DNA from 2 places in the Clostridium fessum genome. Region 2 is predicted to be linked to the other one. Evidence: a T-box and tRNA genes for the amino acid it is inferred to sense, from the RefSeq annotation. Region 2 holds a T-box; the other holds one or more tRNA genes.
The links. A T-box is a leader RNA that pairs with one kind of tRNA and senses whether it is charged. The one in region 2 lies ahead of leuS (leucine--tRNA ligase), so its partner is inferred to be a tRNA-Leu.
Positions count from the first base shown of each region.

Region 1: it has a tRNA-Leu gene. The T-box ahead of leuS (leucine--tRNA ligase) is inferred to sense a tRNA for this amino acid. The anticodon was not compared.

Region 1 covers NZ_JAQEQF010000014.1:8,422-17,355, reverse strand. Annotated here, with positions in the region: gene ftsH (ATP-dependent zinc metalloprotease FtsH) at 1-1,720, shown strand, start outside; gene PG862_RS14165 (glycoside hydrolase family 13 protein) at 2,310-4,475, shown strand; tRNA gene PG862_RS14160 (tRNA-Tyr) at 4,632-4,713, shown strand; tRNA gene PG862_RS14155 (tRNA-Leu) at 4,747-4,832, shown strand; gene PG862_RS14150 (DUF6128 domain-containing protein) at 4,972-6,333, shown strand; gene tadA (tRNA adenosine(34) deaminase TadA) at 6,538-7,038, shown strand; gene PG862_RS14140 (branched-chain amino acid aminotransferase) at 7,094-8,119, opposite strand; RNA gene ffs (signal recognition particle sRNA large type) at 8,392-8,654, shown strand.
Region 2 covers NZ_JAQEQF010000004.1:303,863-312,796, forward strand. Annotated here, with positions in the region: gene PG862_RS07600 (acetyl-CoA hydrolase/transferase family protein) at 1-236, opposite strand, end outside; gene PG862_RS07605 (MATE family efflux transporter) at 630-1,985, shown strand; gene PG862_RS07610 (MBL fold metallo-hydrolase) at 2,148-3,206, shown strand; gene PG862_RS07615 (FeoA family protein) at 3,440-3,652, shown strand; T-box leader at 3,781-4,020, shown strand; gene leuS (leucine--tRNA ligase) at 4,215-6,626, shown strand; gene PG862_RS07625 (MATE family efflux transporter) at 7,005-8,345, opposite strand; gene PG862_RS07630 (YczE/YyaS/YitT family protein) at 8,646-8,934, shown strand, end outside.

The sequences.
Region 1 (8,934 bases), on a different contig from region 2:
GGAGAATAAGACCGTAGAGAGCGCACAGATCCGCCCGAACCGCGAGGTGCCGACCGGTGAGGTTGTTTTTGAGACAACCTCCGGCGACCGGGAGGAATTCAATGTGCTGGATGTGAAGGAAGTAGAGATGGCGCTGCGCAAGGCGGGGGTTCCGTACACGACCACCAGCGTCCGCCAGGATAGCTATTTTATGACGGTGATCCTGCCGATCGCTTTGTCCGCAGGCGTCCTGATCTTCCTGTTTATGTTTATCAATTCCCGTTCCGGCGGCGGGGCAAATGCCAAGATGATGAATTTTGGACGCAGCCGTGCCCGGATGGTATCGACCAGCAAGGTCAACTTTACCAAAGTTGCCGGTCTGGAAGAGGAGAAAGAGGAACTGGAGGAGATCGTAGATTTCCTGAAAAATCCGCAGAAATACACCGGCGTCGGGGCGCGCATCCCGAAGGGCGTGATCTTAGTCGGACCTCCAGGAACCGGTAAAACCCTGCTTGCCAAAGCGGTGGCGGGTGAGGCAGGCGTTCCGTTCTTCTCGATTTCCGGTTCGGATTTTGTTGAAATGTTCGTCGGTGTCGGCGCATCCCGTGTCCGCGACTTGTTTGAGGAAGCCAAGAAAAATGCCCCGTGTATTGTCTTTATCGATGAGATCGATGCGGTTGCCAGACAGCGTGGTACCGGCATGGGCGGCGGTCACGACGAGCGAGAGCAGACGCTCAACCAGCTCCTGGTTGAGATGGATGGTTTCGGAGTCAATGAGGGCATCATCGTCATGGCGGCGACGAACCGCGTGGATATTCTCGACCCGGCGATTCTGCGGCCGGGCAGATTTGACCGAAAGGTGGCAGTCGGACGACCGGACGTCAAGGGACGCGAGGAGATTCTCGGCGTCCATACGAAGGAAAAACCGCTAGGCGAGGATGTGGATTTACACCGCATCGCGCAGACAACCGCCGGATTTACCGGAGCTGATCTGGAAAACCTGATGAATGAGGCGGCGATCAATACCGCAAAAGAGGGACGTAAGTTTCTGACCCAGACGGATATTGAGAAAGCCTTTATTAAAGTGGGAATTGGCGCTGAGAAGCGCAGCAAGGTGATTTCCGAGAAAGATAAGAAGATTACCGCATACCATGAGGCAGGTCATGCGATTCTGTTCCATGTCCTCCCGGATGTGGGACCGGTTCATACCGTTTCGATCATTCCGACCGGCGTTGGTGCGGCAGGCTATACGATGCCGCTTCCAGAGCAGGATGAGCTTCATATGACGAAGGGCAGAATGCTTCAAAATATCATGGTTTCGCTGGGCGGACGAATCGCCGAGGAGATTATCTTTGACGACATCACGACCGGCGCTTCCCAAGATATCAAGCAGGCGACCTCGATGGCGCGCGCGATGGTAACCGAGTATGGTATGTCAGAGAAACTGGGCATGATCAACTACGGCGGCGACAACAACGAGGTCTTTATTGGCCGCGACCTGGCGCATACGAGAACCTACAGCGAGGAAGTGGCGAGCGAGATCGACAGCGAGGTAAAGCGCATCATCGATGAGTGCTACGCCAAGGCAAAACGGATCATTCTCGACCATGAAGATGTGCTTCATTCCTGCTGTGCCCTGCTGATGGAGAAAGAGAAGATCGGTCAGGCTGAGTTTGAAGCGCTGTTCCAGGATGGAGAAAAGCCGTCAGGGGAAGCTGAAACTCCGGTGACAGAAGCATAAAAAGTTCAAAGCATGAAACAGGTCTGGAAATAAGCCTGAAAAAAGGTGCCAGTCAGCTGCCAGAATGTGCGGGAGACATCCCGGACAGCCATCGGATAGATGGAAATGGCAGTGGTGGCACCTTCTTTTATGCAAATTTCAGGCGGATTTTGCTGGACATTTCGGGAGAGAGTGCTGATTTGCACAAAAAAGAAATCGAAATAAAACGATGTTTGTGCACACTTATTTTCACTCCTATGCTATTATAATAGACGTAACCCCCCCCCAATACATTATATAGTTTTTGCTACACCCCATAAAACGAAATACCTTCTCCTAAAAAGGTCAGCTACCCCGCTGACCTTTTTTATTTCATAGGAAATTACGTCCTATGAAATAAAAAACGCTCCGCGGGGATGCGCACTCGCGCGAAGCAGAAACATGTCGCAAGCGACCGCGCGAGACGCCCGAATGTGCCAAGGCACATTCTTTTTTATTACCTAAAATTAGGGGCGTGAAAATAACTTGTGTAATTTTGGGAAATCCTGTAAAATATGGGCAGAAAATAACATGATTGTGAAAGCGGTGAAACCGCTGGAAAGGGAAACAGATGGAGCAGATCAATCGCGACGCGCTATTTTGCGACGAGACAGAGGATTACCGTTGTCCTTCGGAGGCAGATGCGGGTGAAGTCGTTACATTTTATTTCAGAACAGAGAAAAATGGAGCAGATGCGGTTGTACTGCTGGAATATGACCCGGAGACCGGGGCGCTTTTGCAGGAGTGGCAGATGAAACGGCTTTCGTGGGAGTGCTGTGCTGGCAGCGTTGGAAACGGTGCAGATACAAATCGAGGCATAGATGGTAGCGGTATGGCTGACAAGTCAGACAGCCGTTTTGATTACTACAGCTGTGCGCTGACTCTGGGAACGAAAACATTTTCGTATGTATTTCAGGTAACCTGGGGCGAGAACGTCTGTCTTTACAACCGGATCGGGCTGACAGAGGATGCGGCGGCGCACCCGTTCCGCCTGATTCCGGGATTTCATGTGCCGGAGTGGAGCAAGGGCGCGCTGATGTATCAGATCTATGTGGATCGGTTCTGCAACGGCGATCCTACAAACGATACGGAAACCAATGAATATATTTATCTGAAAAAGCCGGTCACCCGGGTGACGGACTGGAAGGAACCGATCAGTACACTCGATGTGGGACGGTTTTACGGCGGTGATCTGCAGGGTGTTTTAGATAAACTTGATTATTTAAAGAGTCTCAAGATAGAAGCAATCTACTTAAATCCGGTATTTGTATCACCGTCGAACCATAAGTATGACTGTCAGGACTACGACCATATCGATCCGCATTATGGAGTGATTCTGGAGGACGCAGACGGGCTGGTGTGCCCGGAAGATACGGACAATGACCGCGCACATAAATATATGACGCGGACGGCGGATGAGCAGAACCTGGAGGCGAGCGATGCCTTTTTTGCCCGCCTGATTGAGGAAGCACACAAGCGGGGAATCCGGGTGCTGGTGGACGGTGTGTTCAACCATTGTGGTTCTTTCAATAAATGGCTGGATGCGGAACTTCTGTACCAGCACGCGGGCGGCTATCCGCAGGGGGCATATGTCTCGGCAGACAGCCCGTATCGCCATTTTTTTCAATTCCACAATGAAAATGCCTGGCCGTTTAATGACAGCTACGACGGCTGGTGGGGACACGCGACGCTTCCGAAGCTCAATTACGAGGAATCGCTGGAATTGTACCAGTACATTCTGGGGATTGCGAAAAAATGGGTGTCGGCGCCGTTTGGAGCAGATGGCTGGCGGCTGGATGTGGCGGCAGATCTGGGGCGGAGCGCCGGGATGAACCATCAGTTCTGGCGTGATTTCCGCGCGGCAGTCAAGGAGGCAAATCCGGAGGCGGTCATGATCGCGGAACATTACGGCAGCCCGTATGACTGGCTGAAGGGCGATCAGTGGGATACGGTCATGAATTATGATGCGTTTATGGAGCCGCTGTCATGGTTTCTGACCGGGATGGAGAAGCACAGTGACGAAGAAAATCCGGCGCTGTTTGGGGATGGATGCGCCTTTTTTGAGGCGATGCGCTACCATATGAGTGAAATGCCGACGGCTTCCATGCAGTGTGCAATGAACGAGCTGTCCAACCACGATCACTCCCGCTTTATGACGCGGACAAACCGCCGGGTGGGCCGTCTTGCGTCGGCAGGTGCAAAAGCAGCGGAGGAGGGCATCAGCTATGGCATTTTCCGCCAGGGTGTTGTCATGCAGATGACCTGGCCGGGCGCACCGACGATCTATTACGGTGACGAAGCGGGCGTCTGTGGATGGACCGATCCGGACAGCCGCCGGACGTACCCGTGGGGCGGGGAAAACCTGGAGCTGATCGAGTTCCACCGCTACATGAGCGGCATCCGGAAACGCTGTCCGGCATTTAGAAATGGTTCCCTGAAAGCGCTGGCGGCGGGAGATGGCTATATTTCCTATGGACGTTTTCAGAGTGCTCAGAGAGCTGGCGGCGCGTGCTGCGGCGTGACGGCGGTCAATACAGGTGATGACTGGCTGACGCTCAAGATTCCGGTCTGGCAGATCGGGGCGCGCGACGGGGCGGTCCTGCGCCGGGAAATGATGACCTATGAGGACGGTTACAACGCCGGACAGGTTGAACATGAGGTAAAGGACGGCTATATCGAGGTGAAAATCCCACCGGTCGGAAGTATCGTTTTGACGGGAAATGATACGGCATTGTAGGAAATGCGGCTTCGACAAGATATATGATTTCTGGCAGTTGAGCGAGAAGAATCAAAAGCAGGAAAAAATGGAAATAAAAATATTAAATAAAATATATAAAAACACTTGCTTTTTTGAGACAGCCATGTTATAATCTTCAACTGTCAGAGCAATTTTGGATGGGTTCCCGAGTGGCCAAAGGGGGCAGACTGTAAATCTGTTGCGTCTCGCTTCGGTGGTTCGAATCCACCTCCATCCATTTGGCTTTGTGCCAGTCATGAGTAATCATGATGCCGGCGTGGCGGAACTGGCAGACGCACAGGACTTAAAATCCTGCGAGGGTTAAACTTCGTACCGGTTCGATTCCGGTCGCCGGCAGTATCGGGAACAGTTTTTAACTGTTCCCGATTTTTCGTTATACGGACGTATTTGTAGCGTTGGTTTATATCAGGATATAGAAATCCTGTCATAAACCGGCGCTTCTTTTGCATATAATACAAAGCAAAGGAGTGAAAACATGTCTGCATATCATCGGTTAATATCATATATCTATGCATACGAGGGCGGAATCAAAGGGAAAAATACGGGATTTGCGAAATTGGAGACGCGGGGAACTTCCTGCCGGATTCAGGTCAGCGTCCGCCGTGTCTTTGCGGGCGGCAGCCCGATCGGCGTATACCTTCTGGCAGGGCAGGAGGAGATCCGTATCGGCACCCTGTTTGTCCGTGGCGGAAATGGGGAGTTCCGTGCCGTCGTCAATTGTGAAAATATTGAAGGAAGCGGCTGCAATATGGAAGAGTGCTGTGGTCTGACTCTTCATGAGACGGACAGCGCATGGCGTGCCTATACGACGATCTGGGAAGATGCCGTCGCGCATGCGGCAGAGGTTGAGCTGGCGGATGTGACTGCTGAGAAAGTGCGGGAGCAGGAAGCAGAGAAGGAAGAGGCAACGCGGAAACTGGCAGAGAATGTATCTGGGGAAGTGAACAGTGCGTCTGTAGGGAAAGAAAAATTGGATGAGGCGTCAGAACTTACCCGGTCGGGAGAAATGGAGAATCAGGACACATCCACGGAGACAGAGAAGAAAGAAGCTGTGAATATAAACGAAACGGACTTCGGAATCAGCCAGCCCCAGCCAGAAAAGCTGGAGGATTCAAACCTGGAGATTTTCGAGGACACGGAAACCATGGAAGCGGTTCCAGATATCTCAGAAACATCCGATCATCAAGAGGCAGAAGTTGTTCAGGAAACGCAAACGGAAACACCGCAAGAAAGTTTTCAGGAATCCACTCAAGAAGTGCAAACGGAGACACCGAAGGAAAGTTTTCAGGAATCCTATCAGGAAGCACAGACAGAAGCACGGCGGAAAGATTCTCAAGAATCCACCCGGGAAGTCCGGAAAGAGGCGCTTCCAGATTCTCCACCAGACCATCAAGAAGCATTTCAGCCAGGCTCTCAAAATCAAAAACAACCGCAACCAGATTCATCCAAGGAATTTCCGAAAGAAGATCCCGCCGAGTCCCTCTGGAACCGTCTGCGTGCTGCCTATCCCAAAGTAACCGCCTTCGAATGCGCCGACGGCTGCGAGATTCTGGTAATCAAACCGCAGGATATCGGGCTTCTGCCGCGGGAAAACTGGGTGTATGGAAATAACAGCTTTCTTCTGCACGGTTACTACAACTACCGATATCTGATTCTGGCGAGACTGGGGAAACCCGGCGAACGGGGGCGCTACATTCTGGGCGTGCCGGGACATTATGGAAACAATGAAAAATATATGGCGGCGATGTTCGGCTTTGACCGCTTTGTCCGTTCCACCCGCCAGCCGCCGCGCGACAGCCGGTTCGGGTATTGGTATACGGATTTGAATTTTACATAAAAGCCGGTCGCTCCTTTTACAGAACTCTTGACAAAGGATAGCTTTTCTGGGTAGGATGGATATAGGTCAAATGCTTTCAGGTGTTTGGTTGGCAGCGGAGCAAACTTGCCGGGAAACTGAGATAAGGATGTCTGTTGTTGGAAGCGGATAAATTTGAATGGAGGAAAAGATAGAAATATATAAAACAAGAAAGAGGAAAAAACAGTGGCAGCAAAATTGACACAGGAAGAGAAATATATGAAAGCGGCGATCCGCGAGGCGAAGAAAGCCTGGGCGCTCGGAGAAGTGCCGATCGGCTGCGTGATCGTGTATGAGGACAAAATCATCGGCAGGGGTTACAACCGTCGGATGGTCGATCATAGCGCGCTGGCACATGCGGAGATCGCGGCAATCAAAAAAGCGTGCAAGCGCATGGGCGACTGGCGCCTGGAAGAATGTGAGCTGTACGTGACGTTGGAACCATGCCCGATGTGCGCAGGGGCGATCGTGCAGGCGCGGATTCCAAAAGTTTACATCGGTTCCATGAACCCGAAAGCCGGCTGCGCCGGTTCGGTACTGAATCTTCTGGATGAAAAAAGATTCAATCATCAGGTGGAGACAGAAGAAGGACTTTTGGGCGAGGAATGTTCGATGATGTTGAAAGAATTTTTCAAAGAATTGCGTGAAAAGAGAAAAAAGAAGAAAGAAGAAAAAGCTGGTGAATGATTTCCACCAGCTTTTTGCATTCCATATTTCCCATTCAAACCGAAAAATACAGTCCTTATTTGATTACGTGGATCCAGCCCTCCGGAGCTTTGATGTGACCCATCTGGATGCCGGTCAGTGTCTCGTAGAGTTTCTGGGTAACCGGACCCATCTTCTCCATACCTGCCGGGAAACAGATTTCCTTGCCGTGGTCAACGATCTTGCCAACCGGGGAGATAACAGCTGCGGTACCGCACAGACCGCACTCTGCGAAATCTTTTACTTCGTCTAAGTATACTTCACGCTCTTCGGTCTCCATGCCAAGGTAATCTCTTGCAACCTGCAGGATAGAACGGCGTGTGATAGACGGAAGGATGCTGTTGGACTTCGGAGTTACCAGCTTGCCGTCTTTGGTGATAAAGATAACGTTTGCGCCGCCGGTCTCCTCGATCTTGGTACGTGTCTGCGGATCCAGGTAGATGTTCTCATCGAAACCGTTCTTATGAGCATCGACGATCGCATGCAGGCTCATCGCGTAGTTTAATCCGGCTTTGATGTGACCGGTTCCGTGAGGTGCTGCACGGTCGAAATCGCTGACGCGGATGGTGATCGGTTTAGCGCCGCCCTTGAAGTACGGGCCAACCGGTGTACAGAATACGCGGAACTGATAGATGTTTGCCGGTTTAACGCCGATGATGGAATCATAACCGAACATATACGGGCGGATGTACAGGGTTGCACCGGAACCATACGGCGGTACGAATGCTGCGTTGGCTTCTACTACTTTTGTGATGGCGTCTACGAAGCGCTCCTTCGGGAATGGCGGCATTTCAAGACCTTTTGCGGAATTCTCCATACGCTCGCCGTTTAAGTCAGGACGGAACGTAACGATATGGCCGTCTTCGGTCGTATACGCTTTCAGACCCTCGAAGCAAGTCTGTGCATACTGCAGAACACAGGCACATTCATTCAAGGTAATATTCGGGTCGGAGGTAAGGACGCCTTCGTCCCAGGAACCATTCTGGTACATGGAAACATAGCGGTAATCCGTTGGCATATAGCCGAAACCGATGTTGCTCCAGTCGATATTTTTCTTTTCCATAATCGTTGCTCCAATCTTACAGAATTTTATGATTTAGTAACTGTTTGACTTTTTGCAGTCGCTAGATTTATACCTATTATAATGATTTCTTTCTTCTGTTGCAAGATTCTGGGATAAAAAATGATAAAAAAACAATAAAATGTATTCTTGTGTATTTTTATACAATGCTTGTTAGTCAAGCTCCGGCTTGACAAAACGGCGGCTGCCATGTATACTAAACAGGCTGACGGTCTGCAAGTCATTCCGTCATATAAGATCAAGTCATAAAGTTTCCGCACAGCCGGGGAGTTAGCGGTGCCCTGTACCTGCAATCCGCTATAGCAGGGGTGTTGTCCGACCGAGGGCGTTTTTACTGTGGGGCTGCCCCTGAAAAGTGGCGTTGAAGTCTGGGTCTTGCGCAACAGAAATCTGTGAACCGTGTCAGGGCAGGAATGCAGCAGCACTAAGCAGAAGCTTCTGTGTGCCGCAAGGCAGCCTGGACCGAGTTAACTGTCAGGGTAACGTCCATGGCATACGTTCGAAGCCGGGCGTGCGGATTTTTTTATTTCATAGGAAATTGCTTCCTATGAAATAAAAAATAGAAAATAATAGATACAGAAACAAGCATTTTTGCAGGTGTGTGAATATAGCCGGGATATGTGGAATTTGATTTGCCAGGGGGTAGGAATACCGTGCCGGGGCAGATTAAAAGCGCGTATCCCGGTATTTTTATGTCTATGATATTTGTAAGGAATTTTTTCTTGCCCGCGGGATATGATTGTATTATAATTACAAAATGGGTGTAGTTTATCCTGATATGGGGGTTGTTGGAAACT
Region 2 (8,934 bases):
CTGTAGTAGCTGAATGCTTTCTGCTCCGGGTCGCTTTCGACAACCTCGATGCGCGGGCGGATGACTAAACCGCCGCGGATCTTGACATCGGTCAGCTCATCCCTGCGTGCTGCCAGCGCACGGTCGAGAAGCTCCGGAAATCCAGCACCAAAGCCATAATCCACCCAGTCGCCCGGTTGAACGGCCTTGACGGCGGTCTCAGCACTTACAAATTTGCCTGCGTAATTGTTAGACATAGTAAAAATCCTCCATCGGTATGAAATTCATAATTTTCTAGTTTCCATCATATCCCAGAAAGCGCTTTTTTGCAACTTCCAAAGACAATTCCAAAAGACAATTTTTAAGCTGGGTTTTAAGATAAGTTTAATACGGAAATAGTTGACAAAATAGATGTTTATGATAAAATTAAGTGTTTATAAATAAGAGTTGATCTTTTACACAGCAGGCAGAAGTGCCTGTATTTTTATGTAATAGGAAATTTCTTGGAATCCCCTATTATACAAAAAGGCACTAACGTGCCAATGATGTGCACTTGCGCGAAGCAGAAACATGTCGCAAGCGACCGCGCTCGGCGCGAGAATGTGACTGTAAAGAATACAACAAATATAGAAAGAGAGGAGTTACGACAAATGAAAACAAATACGGATTTATTTGAAAAAACACCCGTACCGAAGGCGGTCGCAACCATGGCGGTTCCGACTATGATTTCCATGCTGGTGGTTGTTATCTATAACATGGCGGATACATTTTTCATCGGTCAGACGAAGGATCCGCTGCAGGTGGCGGCAGTTTCGCTGGCAACGCCGGTCTTTATGATTTTTATGGCATTAGGCCATCTGTTCGGTATCGGCGGCAGCTCAGCGATATCGAGAGCACTGGGAGAACGCCATAAAGATCGGGCATGTCATATCAGTTCATTCTGCTGCTATGGATCCCTGGGGCTGGGCGTGATAGTGGCTATCCTGTCTGTACTTGGAATGGAAACCATTCTGCATCTCATCGGTGCCAGTGTAAATACGATCGGTTTTGCGAGACAGTACCTGGCGATTATTGCAATCGGCGCGCCGTTTATTATGTTTTCAACTGCATTTGCGAATATTCTGCGGGGAGAAGGCGCATCGAGAGAATCGATGGTCGGAAACCTGATAGGTACCGTAGTAAATATTATTTTGGATCCGATCATGATCCTGGTGCTTGGCTGGGGAGTGACCGGTGCAGCGCTTGCGACGATCATCGGCAATATTGCGGCCTGTCTTTACTATATTGCTTATTATCTGCGGGGCAAATCGACACTGTCGATTCATTTCCGTGATTTTAAGATGGGAGATGGAATCGCTTCCGGCGTGGCAGGAATCGGTATTCCGGCTTCCTTAAATAATATCCTGATGAGCTTTGCCAATATTATCCTGAATCAGGCGCTGGTCGGCTACGGTGACACACCGGTAGCGGCGATGGGTGTTGCGATGAAATCTAATATGCTTGTTGTCCTGCTGCAGATTGGTCTCTGCGTGGGAATCCAGCCGCTGGTCGGTTATAATTATGGAGCGCGCAACAAGAAACGCCTGATGTCGGTATTCAAATTTACAGGACTTGTATCGGTTATTATGGGAACGATTCTGACATTGATTATGATTGTCGCAAGAAAGACAATGATTCAGATGTTTATTAATGATGCGGAAGTTGTCCAGTATGGTATTCAGATGGTGGTTGCCCTGCAGCTTTCTGCGCCACTCCTTGGTATCTTATTCCTCTGCATCAATACGATCCAGGGAATGGGAAAAGCGCTTCCGTCGCTGATTCTTACGATCTGCCGCCAGGGACTGATTTTTATTCCGCTGATTTTCGTGCTGAATGCGATGTTTGGCCTGGATGGAGTTATCTATGCACAGCCGGCGGCTGATTATCTGTCGATTGTGGTGGCGATTTTGATTTGTGCACATCTGTTCCGAACGATGGATCATAGAGAAGAGAAAGCAGAAGGCTGAGAATAAAGTGAAGATCCATGTGGTTTTGAAAAACTGCATGGATTTTTGTTATGTCATGGGAAACTTTGTTCTATGATGCAACAAAACGCTTCACGGGATGCGCACTCGCGGGAAGAAGAAATATGTCGCAAGCCAAATAAAGAGATTCAATAAGGAAAAAATATGCTTAAAGAAAATAAAAGAGAAGAAATCACAAAGAACATAGAGAAGAGGGAAGCCCTTGTAGAACAGGTGGCAGATAGAATCTGGCGGATCGGTGTGGAATTGCCGCAGAATCCTTTGCGGGAACTCAACAGTTACCTGATCCAGGGAAAAGAAAACGGGCGCGACCTTCTGATTGACACCGGATTTCGGCGCGAGGAATGCCGGGAGGCGCTGTTTGCCGGGCTTCGGGCACTTGGCAGCAGTCCGGAGCGGCTGGATATTCTTCTGACACACCTGCACTCGGATCACACAGGACTTGCCAGGGAGGCGGCAGGGACGGACAGCCACATCTATATCAGCGGAACCGATCTGGCAATCTTAAAGGACGGTTTTACACCGGAGCGTCCGCTTCGGCTGGCGGAGCAATTCCGTGCCGGGGGATTTCCGGAGGATGAAATGAAGAAAACGCAGGCGCTCAATCCGGCAGTCCGCTATAAGCTGGATCAGGTTGATGATCGTTTTGTTCCGATTGAGGCAGGCTGGAAATACACGGTAGGAGATTACACGCTGGAAATGATCTCCGTGCCGGGGCATACGCCGGGCAATGCGATGTTCTGGGCAAAGAAACAGGGCATCATGTTCACGGGCGATCATATCCTGTTTGATATATCGCCGAATATTACTTCCTGGCTGGAATCGGAGGATTCATTAGGTGATTATCTCGATAGCCTGCGCCTCGCCAGAAAATATCCGGTCCGCCTTGCCTTGCCGGGACACCGGAAGACGGGCGATTATGCAGCGCGCATCGAGGCGCTGCTGGCACACCATGAGCGGCGTCTGGCGGAGACGGAGGCGCTGCTTGCCGAACATCCGGGCATGACGGCATATGAGACGGCTGGAAAGATGCGCTGGAAGATCCGTGCCGCCAGCTGGGAAGAATTTCCACCGTCCCAGAAGTGGTTTGCGGTGGGAGAGTGCATGGCGCATCTGGACTACCTTCGCCTGCGCGGCAGAATCCGTCGGGAGATGGACGGAGAAGTGTGGAGATGGTTCACGGTAACGGCTAAATACTGTTAGAATTAACTAACAATTATTACCATTGACTAACAATAGTCTGACTGCATATAATGATAGTAAAGAAAGCAGTAACTGTTCAGTAGGTCTGCGCATTTACTGCGCTGACCGTACGAAAACATGGACCAGCAGACAAAAATCCCATTGCCGTAGGCAATTTTTAATGGATTTTTGCGCGTGACTGTGAAGGTACTGAACAGTTACAGAAAGCGGAATATCAGTCAGGAGGTCGTTGTATGCAGTCGTTGGCAAAGGTGCAGGCGGGAGAGTCCTGTGAAATCAAGTGGATGTTTGGAAATGCGGATGTGATGAACTTTTTGGAGCGCTATGGAATCAAAGAAGGAAGCCGTATCCGGGTCCTTGGACGTGTGCTGGATGGTCTGATCATCGGAAATGGAAAGGTTCGGCTGGCACTGGGCGATGAAGTGGCAGAGCGGATTCAGGTGTAGGTTTGACGGTGATTGAAAGATTGTCGAAAATGTCATGTATTGAAAGAACGTCGAATCTGTCACGTGCAAGTTTGAGAAGGTCACGTTACTTGACATTTCTTCCCATTTATGCTATTCTACCAGATAGCACAAATGCAATGAACGGAAGTAGTAAGCCGCGAAATTTCTACAGAGAGCTGCCGGATGGTGTGAGGCAGCGGAAGGAAGCCGCCGAACTGGTCCGGGAGCAGCCTGTTGAAAGAAGTGTTTTTGAATACCCGAGTAGACAGAGCCGGTCATCCGCCGTTACAGGACGATGAGGAGCACACGGATTCCGTGTGAAATAGAGTGGTACCGCGCAGTTGGAATTTTCGCCCTGCGTCTCTATACAGGTAATGTAGAGACGCAGGGCGTTTTTGACGTTACCGGATTGAAAGAATGTCCGCAAGGGTTGGATGTTATGCAACTGCCAACGGACCAGTCGATTGCAATAATGAATCATCATTTTAGAGACTGGAGCCGGATTTTGACAGGAAATAGCAAAAAATCAGCGTGGGTTAAGCAGAAAACAGGAGGAACAAAGATGTCACAGTACAATCATACCGCCATTGAGAAAAAATGGCGCGAGAACTGGGAAAAACATCCCATCAATGTAAACGATGGAAAGAAAGAAAAATATTACTGCCTGGATATGTTCCCATATCCGTCCGGAAGTGGTCTGCACGTTGGTCACTGGAGAGGCTACGTTATTTCAGATGTATGGAGCCGTTATCAGCTGCTGCGCGGCAAATACGTGATCCATCCGATGGGCTGGGACGCATTTGGTCTGCCGGCAGAGAACTACGCGATCAAGATGGGCGTACACCCGGCTATCTCGACCGAGTCCAACATTAAAAATATTAAACGTCAGATCAACGAGATCGCAGCCATCTATGACTGGGATATGGAAGTAAATACCACAGATCCGGCATTCTACAAATGGACCCAGTGGATCTTCGTCCAGATGTTCAAAAAAGGCCTGGCATACGAGAAAGAATTCCCGATCAACTGGTGCCCGTCCTGTAAGACAGGTCTGGCAAACGAGGAAGTTGTCAACGGCTGCTGTGAGCGCTGCGGTACCCCGGTTACCAAGAAAAACCTGCGTCAGTGGATGCTCAAGATTACCGCGTACGCAGACCGCCTCTTAAATGATCTGGACAAACTGGACTGGCCGGAGAAGGTTAAAAAGATGCAGACTGACTGGATCGGCAAATCTTACGGTGCAGAGGTTGATTTCGGCGTAGAGGGACGCGATGAGAAAATCACCGTTTACACCACCCGCCCGGACACCCTGTACGGTGCAACTTTCATGGTACTGGCTCCGGAGCACGCGATGGCAAAGAGCCTGGCAACCGATGAGACCCGCGAGGCAGTTGAGAAATACATTTTCGATTCCTCCATGCGTTCCAACGTAGACCGTCTGCAGGATAAGGAAAAGACCGGCGTATTTACCGGAACTTATGCAATCAACCCGATCAACGGTGCGAAGGTTCCGATCTGGCTGTCTGATTATGTATTAGCTGACTACGGTACCGGCGCTATCATGTGCGTACCGGCACACGATGACCGTGACTTCGAGTTTGCAAAGAAATTTAATATCCCGATCATCCAGGTTATCGCAAAAGATGGCAAAGAGATCGAGAACATGACTGAGGCGTATACCGAGGCGTCCGGCACGATGATCAACTCTGGCGAGTGGAATGGTATGGAATCTTCCGTACTGAAAAAAGAAGCGCCGGAAATGATTGAGAAGAGAGGTATCGGTCACAAGAGAGTCAATTATAAGCTGCGTGACTGGGTATTCTCCCGTCAGCGTTACTGGGGCGAGCCGATCCCGATCGTACACTGCCCGAAGTGCGGCAACGTACCGGTTCCGGAGGATCAGCTTCCGTTAAAACTTCCGGAGGTAGAAAGCTATCAGCCGACTGGTACCGGCGAATCCCCGCTGGCAGCCATCGACGAGTGGGTCAACACCACCTGCCCGTGCTGCGGCGCTCCGGCAAAACGTGAGACAAACACCATGCCGCAGTGGGCTGGATCTTCCTGGTACTTCCTGCGCTATGTAGATAATAAGAACGATAAAGAACTGGTATCCCGTGAGAAAGCAGACAAATATCTGCCGGTTGATATGTACATCGGCGGTGTTGAACATGCAGTACTGCATCTGCTGTATTCCCGTTTCTACACCAAGTTCCTGTGCGATATCGGTGTTATTGACTTCGACGAGCCGTTCAAGAAGCTGTTCAACCAGGGTATGATCACTGGTAAGAATGGTATCAAGATGAGTAAGTCGAAAGGAAATGTCGTATCCCCGGATGATCTGGTACGCGACTACGGCTGCGATTCTCTGCGTCTCTATGAGCTTTTCGTAGGACCGCCGGAACTGGATGCAGAGTGGGATGACCGCGGTATCGAGGGCGTATCCCGTTTCCTGAACCGTTTCTACAACCTGGTTATGACCAGCAAGGACAAAGACATCAAAGAGACCAAGGAAATGGTTAAACTGCGCCACAAACTGGTATTCGACATTGAGCAGCGTTTCGAGCAGTTCAGCCTGAATACCGTTATCTCCGGTTTCATGGAGTACAACAACAAGCTCATCGATCTGGCGAAGAAAGAGGGTGGCATCGACAAAGAAACCCTCAAGACCTTCACTATCCTGCTGGCACCGTTCGCACCGCATCTGGGTGAAGAGCTGTGGCAGGAGCTCGGCGGCACCGACAGTGTCTTCCATGCTTCCTGGCCGGAGTGCGACGCAGAGAAGATGAAGGATGACGAGAAAGAGGTAGCCGTTCAGATCAACGGCAGAGTCCGCGCGACCATTACCGTACCGGCAGACATCTCCAAAGAAGATGCTATCGCCGCTGGTAAAGAGGCTATCAAGGACAAGCTGACTGGAAATATCGTAAAAGAAATTTACGTTCCGGGACGGATTGTGAATATTGTTATGAAATAAATTGTGAAAAATCCGGGCGGAATCAAGCGGGATGATTGAGATTGATCCGTTGGACTAAAAAACAGCATCCTGTGTATTTCGAGAAGAAAATACACAGGGTGCTGTTTTTTGCTTTTTGTTTCATAGAAAATTGCGTCCTATGAAACAAAAAACGCATTAGGAAGCGTTTGAATGCGGGAATCCGATCATCTGGAAAAGAGGGACAGAACAAAATTTTCTAGCGGTAGCATCGGAATAGCCGATCTTTTCTTCACCGCTTCTGGGCTCCTTACATTATGTGCTGTCCGAAAGAACAGCAGAAAAGTTTTGTACCAAGAAGATGTCTGTAGGTTTAATGGAAGAAATCACCCTCAAAGTGAATTCTTCCATCCCTTTTCTTTACTCTTTTACAATCCGAAACTCCCTCCATTTTCCACTCCGGTAGCGCATCACAACTACGAAGCAGGCGATCAGCCATGCGGGCGGCATGCTCACGTAGTAGCAGCGGAAGCCAACCGGGGTGAGCGCCAGCAGGAAGGAGAGCGCGAGGCGGATGCCCAGGTTGATGAAGCCGGAAGCTGCCGGGATCTTGACATCGCCTGCACCCTGCAGAAAACCGCAGGTGATGTTGGTGATCGTGCTGGTCCAGATGAAGAACATCAGGATGTCGAGATGTTCCTTTGCGCGCCGCAGGGACTCTCCGGTGATGTTGAAGATCTGGAGAAGCGGCCGGTCAAAAAGCAGAACTACGATACTGATGGAGATACTGATCAGGACGCCCATCAGGATGGTGGTGCGGTAGCCGCGGCGGGCACGGTCCAGTTTTTCAGCGCCGATATTCTGTCCGGCGAAGCTGGAAATGGCGACGTTAAAGCTCTGGGACGGGATGTGCGCGAGCTGTTCGACCTTCAGCATGGCAGCGTAGCCCTCGATGCTGGGAGCGCCGAAGGAGTTGATGAGACGCTGCAGGATGAGGAAACCGATCGAATTGACGCCCGTCTGCAGCATGATCGGAATACTCAGGCGCATCAGCAGCGCCCCCTGTCCCTTCCAGGCGCAGAGATAACGCCGTTTCGGCAGCAGATCCGGGAAAATATGCCGCAGATACAGGAAACTGGCGATGGCGGAACCTGCCTGTGCGATCACGGTCGCGGCAGCCGCGCCAGAGACGCCCATATGAAAGATGGAGATAAACACACAGTCCAGCACAATGTTCAGGGCGGCGGAGATCATCAGGAAAATGAGTGCGCCGCGCGAATCCCCGTGTGCCCGCAGGATGCCGTAGGTGACATTGTAGAGCAGCTGGAAAATAATTCCGCCGCTGTAGATCAGAAAGTATGCCATACTGTCGAAACGCATTTCTTCCGGTGCCTGCAAAAAGCCGAAAATAACTGGACGGGCTGCCAGAAAGCAGGCGGCAGTTAAAAATATACTTGCGATCACGGCAATCAGATAGGAGACGGAGATGGATTCCTGTATATCCGTCTCTTTTTTGGCACCGAAATACTGGGCGACTGCGATGTTGACGCCGGCACCGATGGAGGTGCAGATGGCGGTCAGAAGCCAGGTCATGGAGCTGGTCAGTCCGACGGCTCCAAGGGCGGTCGCGCTGATGAGGTTTCCGACGATCACGCTGTCAGCGAGGTTGTACAAAACCTGCAGCAGGTTTGCCCCCATGATGGGCAGGGAAAAGAGCAGGATGGAGGACCATTCCCGCCCTTCGGTCATATCTTTTTTCATATGTATAAAACTCCTTTGATACAGCTAAAATCATGAGTTTAGTGTAGCATAGGGGATGGAAAAAGTAAAGAGAACGGAAAGTGCTGTAAGATAATCTGGTGGCAGCAGAAATTTGTCGTGGGTTCAATGGGGCGCAATGGTAAGATGTAGGCTGTGATTGTAGAATGTAGGCAGGCTGGAATATTTATTTCGTAAGAAAATTGGAAGATTTAGAATACAGGAAGCGCTTGTCAAGTGGAAAGAGGAGGATCTATAATAGAATAGGTTTAACAAATATTAAGAAAAAGAGATGAGGAAATCTTGAATCACAACATGGAAATGACGGAGAAAACGACGGGAAGCGGGGCAGCACGGTGGGGCTTTTATCTGATGGGGCTTCTGATTCTGGCGATGGGGCTTACACTCAATACCAAAGCAGGACTCGGAGTGTCGCCGATTATTTCACTTTCGTATGCAGCGTCCGTGATCTGGAACCGGAATTTTGGTGATATGACCTTTGTCCTGTATGGTATCTTTGTCTTGATTCAGGCGGCGATTCATCTGCGGGAGAAAGGAGAAGCAGGACGCAGCTTGCTTATGAAAGATGCTC